Regions from separate parts of the Blautia sp. HCP3S3_H10_2 genome, predicted to be linked through region 3. Evidence: predicted binding sites of a transcription regulator. Region 3 holds the regulator's gene; each other region holds the start of a gene.
The links. Region 3 encodes HrcA, which represses chaperone genes, less so after heat shock. Its sites were predicted from a motif close to TGTTAGCACTCNNNNNNNNNGAGTGCTAACA; they were not measured.

Region 1 (2,271 bases), on a different contig from region 3:
TTTTTTCGAACATCAATATCAAAACTAATCTCTTTTGCCATGATAATTTCCTTCTTTCAACACTTTCTATTTCTCTACAATTGCCAGAATATCGTCCTGACTTACAATTTTATATTCTTCGTCGCCAATTTTTACTTCTGTGCCGCCGTATTCAGAAATAATGACTTTATCTCCTTCTTTTACCTGCATGGGAACTTTCTGTCCGTCTTTACATTTTCCCGGACCAACTGCGATTACTACAGCTTCCTGCGATTTTTCTTTTGCGCTGTCTGGCAGAATGATTCCTGATTCTGTCTTTTCTTCAACATCCTGATACTGAAGAACTACTTTGTCACCCAATGGTTTTAATTTCATATGAATAACCTGCCTTTCTTTTGTTAGCACTCTTGCTTGTTGAGTGCCATCGTGTTTCGCAAAAAATATGTTTCTTGCGAAACATGTTTTATTTTTAAATTATTTATTTTTAAAGTATTATATCACCTGTATTTCTCTTGTCAATAGGTTTCCAAAATAATTTAAAAAAGATGCGAAGCACCTTAACCATTACTTTGCATCTTTTGATCATCTAAATTAATTCATTTATATTTTTCCTGATTTTTTCCGATACTTCCCGAAAAACCTTCAATTCTTCTTCCGACACACCTTTTAAAATCATCCCGTTCATTGCTTCCCTTCTCTTCGTCATTTCTGTTACCAGATCCTTCGCATAATCAGATATTTCATAATGAATATATCTTCTATCATTCTTATCCGGTATCGCAATAAGATAATTTCTCCTGCAGAGACTGTCAACTGCCTGCGAAATATGTCCACGGTTCATCATCAACTGATGGTGGATATCCGTAGAGGTATTATGTGTTCCGCATTTTGACAGGAAGTATAATATCTCCAGTTCTGCTCTTTTCATATCATATTTTTCTCGTAATTCAACGCTCTGTTCCTCTAACAGCTTTTTAAACTGTCCTCCCTGCAATATGATATCAATTTGTGTATCCATTTAGTTCAGCTTCTTTCAATGTTTTTTTCATTCTATCACAAGTTTAATAATTCGTCACCATTTAATTTTAAACGACTTTTTTGTTTCCTCTTAATTAATGATTAACATCTGGAATCTATTCCGCTGAATCTAATATCAGTAATTATTTTATTTCGCAAAGTTCACAAAATCTTCACACAATTATTAGCACTCTCTATTGACGAGTGCTAATTCATATGTTATATTACACATAGAACAAAGAAAGAGAATATGATTTTTCTTCCTGATATTCATAAATCAACACTTCGGGTTTCTCCGATAGTGCAAACTTTAGTTTATGTCATGAAAGGAGATATGACTTATGTTAATGCCTAGTATTTTTGGAGAAAATTTATTTGATGATTTTATGGATGATTTTGCTTTTCCGGACATCGATAAAAAATTGTATGGAAAACATGCTCCCCATATCATGAAGACTGATGTGAAGGAAGAAGACAACGCTTACGAAGTGGCAATTGATCTTCCTGGATTTAAGAAAGACGAGATTCAGATCCAGCTTGAAAACGGTTATGTAACTGTAAGTGCAGCAAAAGGTCTGGATAAAGATGAAAAAGATAAGGAAGGAAAATATATCCGCCGCGAGCGTTATACCGGAAATGTAAGCAGAAGCTTTTATGTAGGAAATAATGTTCAGAGAGAAGACATCCATCCGAAATTTGAAAATGGTATTCTTTCCTTTACTGTTCCAAAAGAGCAGAAGGCAGTAGAAAACAACTCACATTATATTTCCATCGAAGGTTAATCTCAAACGGGCAGGGAATAAAACCCCTGCCTGTTTTAAAAGCCAAATGCAATCGGAAAAGAGGTTTTTGATATGAGTAAAACGACATCAAGAGTATTATGGATTTTAGCCGGAATCTTTCTGATTATAACCGGGATCGGATGTTTGAGGAATCCCGGAAAAATTCTTTATGGTCTTCCCATTATCTTTGGAGTTGCCATGATGTTTTCCGGCATTATAGATATTGTGATATTTGCAGCCGGTCATGATTATATGGCAGGATCTGGCTGGTTTCTTGCTGACGGCATTCTAACCGTACTGATGTCTTTATTCATTTTGGGAAATGGATGGTTTACAGCAATGACTATTTCCTTTATTTTAGGAATGTGGCTGATTTTTTCAGGTATCACCAAACTGGTTAATTCCTTTGACCTTCAAAAACTGGGAGTAAAGGGCTGGGGCTGGTTTACAGTACTTGGAATCCTTCTGACTGTGATTGGTTTTCTGTCATTCA
Region 2 (2,271 bases), on a different contig from region 3:
TATCTGCCAGGCAGCCTGCCATTTTTCCCTCGAACCACGGTCCTGCCAGAAGTCCAATATTATAGATGAGTCCGGAGATGGTAACAGCGGCCAGTATGCGCCATTCTTCCTGAAAATAAGACAGGATACGGTCTGGCTGAAAATTCTTCTGACTTTTTTCTTTACTTTCCATGGGCAGTCACGCTTTCTGAGGGCGATAAGGAAGAGGTGCCTGTATGTCTGGCAATCACCTCTGTCATGTGAATGAAATCCGCTTTACTTTCTTTCTTTGAACGCTGGTATAATTTATCCAGTGTTTTACAAAAGGCAGCTTTTTCTTCCTCCGGTAATTCTGCCAGAAGCCATTCATAGTAAAGAGACTCGATCTGCGCCTTGGAGTTTTTCAGATTTTCAGCCTGAGCTGTGGCATATAGCAGGCGGCTTCGACCATCGTCGGGATTGTCTCTTCGTTCCAGATATCCTTTGGCTTCCAGATTAGCTGTCTGACGGGCAACAGCACCTTTGTCCAGCCCTGTGATCTTGCAGACTCCGGCCTGGGTGATGCCGGGATTTTTGCGAATGGCATGGATCACATCAAATTCACCAGAGCCGATTCCATCAGCCCGCATGGTCCGCACTGTAAATTTGCTGATCTCACGGGCGATTTTCGTTATTTGTCTTTTGGTACTGTCCATGATAACCTCCTTGCAAAAAAAAAGATGTAGTATCAACTAAAATTAATTAGATGATACCACATCTTTTTTGCTTGTCAAGAGAAATAGAAGCTGTAATTTTAAATCACAAATTCTTCACAAAAAAATAGCACTCACCTCTTGACAGTGCTAACAATGCGTGTTATATTACATACAGAACAAAGGAAGAGAGAAAAAGAAAGCTTCCAGTTCCAGTGAAAATGTTAATAAAACACATAAGTGTTCACAATATAAGGAGGAATGAGTTATGTTAATGCCTAGTATTTTTGGAGAAGATTTATTTGATGATTGGATGAGAATGCCGGTAGAAAGAGAGAATCGCAGAGATTACAGAACTGCTGAATTGATGAAGACAGATATTAAGGATGTAGATGGCAATTATGAACTGAGCATAGATCTGCCAGGCTTTCATAAAGAGGATGTGAAGATTCAGCTGAAGGATGGTTACCTGAATATTCAGGCGTCCAGAACCGAGAATAAAGATGAGAAGGATAATAATGGCAAGTTTATCCACAGAGAACGTTACACCGGACAGTGTTCCAGAAGCTTTTATGTAGGCAAGGATCTGGAGCATGAAGACATCCATGCGAAATACGACAATGGTGTTTTGACCGTCACCTTCCCGAAGGAAGCGAAGAAGAAAGTGCCGGAAGAGAAGAAATTCATTTCCATTGAAGGCTGATCTTGCAAGAATGACTTGAAGATTATCTGAGTGACATAGACGAAATAAATTAAGTGCGTTGTCCGTGAACCAGAAGCGGCGGCCGGCGTAAAGAACTGATGTGATTGCAGTACGAATAACATTTATAGGGCAATCACGAGATGCTTGAGGACAGCTTCTTTTCATATAGATTTGGTATTGCTTATTTCTTAAAATTTACATAGATTTTGTTTCATACCCCCCTCATTTACCTGCCGGTTACCCGCCGGCAGGCTTTTTTAATCTGTCTATCCCCTTTTTTCACATCTTTACATCAATTCCCTTGTCTGTTATACTTGTCTGGACTTATTACGTGATTTTCCAGAAGAAGGGATTTACCCATGAATTACATTGTATTTGACCTGGAGTGGAACCAGAGCCCAGGAGGAAAAAGGTGGTCTAACAGCCGTCTGCCTTTTGAAATCATAGAAATCGGCGCCGTAAAACTGAATGAAAAGAAAGAAATCGTGGACAGCTTTCAGTGCCTGATCAAGCCCCAGGTGTACAATTGGATTCATGACAGCATTCATGAAGTCATTCACATGAATTATAAAGATCTGCAGAATGGGACACTTTTCCCACAGGCTGTTACAGAATTTCTGGAGTGGTGTGGAGAAGACTATATTTTTTTTACCTGGGGAAACCAGGATGTAATGGAATTGCAGCGCAATATGAAATATTATGGTAAGCTGCCATTACTACCGGGACCGGTAACTTACTATGATGTGCAGAAACTATTTGCCATCCGCTATAAAGAAAATGACGAACGCCGTGCTCTGGAATTTGCCGCTGACCAAATGGGTGTGGAGAAGAAAATGGATTTTCACCGGGCACTTGGGGATGCTTATTATACAGCATGTATTTTGCAGAAAATAGAAG
Region 3 (2,271 bases):
TCCGATGCCACAGTAGTAGCACCAGGCGGAATCGGAACTTACGAGGAATTTTTTGAGATCCTGACATTAAAAAGCCTGAACCGGATAGACAGACCAATCGTTCTTTATAATATCAATGGCTATTATGATAAAATGAAAGCGTTGCTTGAGCATACGGTGGAGGAAAAGTTTATGGAGCCGTCTGTTATGAGTCTGATTGCATTTCTGAATAAGCCGGATGAGATACTGGACTACATAGAGCACTACAAAAACCACTAAAAAAGATGAAAAAAATTTGTAAAAAATATTGACAAATGGGATACTGAGGTGTATCTTAAGAGCATAGATGTTAGCACTCCTAAATAATGAGTGCTAACAAAGGAATTCAGGGAAGCCAGACGGGAGATAAGATATCAGGCATGACCGTCTGCTTTTCAGAAAGGAGCAGATATTTCATGGATGAAGTATTAGATGAGCGCAAACGGAAAATACTGAAAGCAATCATCAAGACTTATATGGAAACTGGTGAGCCGGTAGGTTCCAGAACCATTTCCAAGTATCCGGATTTAAATGTCAGCTCTGCTACAATCCGAAATGAGATGTCCGACCTGACGGATATGGGCTATATTGTACAGCCCCACACCTCAGCCGGAAGAATTCCATCAGATAAAGGCTATCGCCTTTATGTGGATGAGCTTACCAGGGAGAAGGAAGCCGAGATCGCAGAGATCCGCGATATGATGATTGAAAAGTCAGATAAGATGGATAAGGTATTGAAGCAGGTTGCTAAAGTACTTGCCAATAATACCAATTATGCGACCATGGTTGCAGTTCCCCAGTATAAAGGAAGTACCTTGAAGTTCATTCAGCTTTCACGTGTCAATGAAAGACAGCTGATTGCCGTAGTTGTATGTGAAGGCAATGTGATCCGGAACCAGATCATTAATATTGATGAGGAGATGGATGACCAGACGATCCTGAAGCTGAATCTTCTTCTTAATACGAACCTGAACGGTGTTCCTATCCAGGACATCAATCTTGGCATGATCGCCAGACTGAAAGAACAGGCTGGAAGCCACAGCGGTGTGGTTGCAAATGTGCTGGACGCAGTTGCAGCTACCATTCATGTGGATGAAGAAGATATGAAGGTATATACATCGGGAGCGACTAACATATTTAAGTATCCTGAGCTTGCAGATACATCCAAGGCAAGCGAGCTGATTTCTACTTTTGAGGATAAGCAGGAGCTTGCGGATATGGTTCGTGAGGAAATGGGAGATCCTAAGAGTACAGGAGTTCAGGTTTATATCGGAGATGAAGTTCCGGTACGTACCATGAAGGACTGCAGTGTGGTGACAGCTACTTACGAGCTGGGTGATGGAATGCGCGGAACCATTGGAATCATTGGTCCGAAGCGGATGGATTACGAGAATGTGGTAGACAGCTTGAAGAAATTAAAAGTCCAGCTTGATGAAATGGTAAATAAGAAAACCTAGAAAGGCGGTTGAAAGCGTGTCAGAAGAAATGAATAAAGAAGCCGAAGTACAGGAAGAAGCAGTTGATATTCCGGTAACCGACGGAAGTGAAGAAGAGGCAGCAGACACAGCCCAGACATCAGAAGAAGCTTCGAAGGAAACCGAAGAGGCAGCCGATACAGAAGAAACGAAGCAGCCAGACCAGGAGACCGAAGAGTCAAAAGAACCGGAAAATAAGACGAAAACTTCTTTCTTCGGTAAGAAGAAAAAAGAAAAAGATAAATTTGAACAGCAGATCGAGGAACTTACAGACAGACTGAAGCGCAGCATGGCTGAATTTGATAATTACCGCAAAAGAACGGAGAAAGAAAAATCCAGCATGTACATCATTGGTGCGAAAGACATCGTCGAGAAGATGCTTCCCATTGTGGATAACTTCGAAAGAGGTCTTGCACAGGCACCGGAAGATGATCCTTTTGCTGAAGGCATGAAGATGATCTACAAACAGATGATGACAGCGTTTGATGAGATGGGCGTAAAGCCAATCGAAACTGTAGGTAAGGAATTTGACCCGAATCTGCATAATGCAGTCATGCATGTAGAAGACGAATCCGTTGGTGAGAACATCGTTGTGGAGGAATTCCAGAAAGGATACACTTACAAAGATTTCGTCGTAAGACACAGCATGGTAAAGGTTGCGAATTGAGCGAAAGCAACTTAGTGAAGGCGAGCAGGATGCGAAGCCTGAACTTAGTGCGAGCTCGTTCAATCTCACTTAATGAGAGCAAGCCGTAGGCGCAGACCGAATTTAGTGAAT

Region 1: ACTQWB_RS11145 (Hsp20/alpha crystallin family protein) is a predicted target of HrcA. The motif match lies at 1,179-1,209, and genes of this name have one in related genera.
Region 2: ACTQWB_RS04065 (Hsp20/alpha crystallin family protein) is a predicted target of HrcA. The motif match lies at 797-827, and genes of this name have one in related genera.

The regions. Positions count from the first base shown of each region.
Region 1 covers NZ_JBQKCL010000009.1:6,291-8,561, reverse strand. Annotated here, with positions in the region: gene groL (chaperonin GroEL) at 1-41, opposite strand, end outside; gene ACTQWB_RS11155 (co-chaperone GroES) at 67-354, opposite strand; gene ACTQWB_RS11150 (MarR family winged helix-turn-helix transcriptional regulator) at 566-997, opposite strand; gene ACTQWB_RS11145 (Hsp20/alpha crystallin family protein) at 1,338-1,778, shown strand; gene ACTQWB_RS11140 (HdeD family acid-resistance protein) at 1,851-2,271, shown strand, end outside.
Region 2 covers NZ_JBQKCL010000003.1:107,514-109,784, forward strand. Annotated here, with positions in the region: gene ACTQWB_RS04055 (ABC transporter ATP-binding protein) at 1-172, opposite strand, end outside; gene ACTQWB_RS04060 (MarR family winged helix-turn-helix transcriptional regulator) at 162-674, opposite strand; gene ACTQWB_RS04065 (Hsp20/alpha crystallin family protein) at 940-1,374, shown strand; gene ACTQWB_RS04070 (exonuclease domain-containing protein) at 1,734-2,271, shown strand, end outside.
Region 3 covers NZ_JBQKCL010000014.1:46,033-48,303, reverse strand. Annotated here, with positions in the region: gene ACTQWB_RS14525 (TIGR00730 family Rossman fold protein) at 1-258, shown strand, start outside; gene hrcA (heat-inducible transcriptional repressor HrcA) at 435-1,475, shown strand; gene grpE (nucleotide exchange factor GrpE) at 1,504-2,160, shown strand.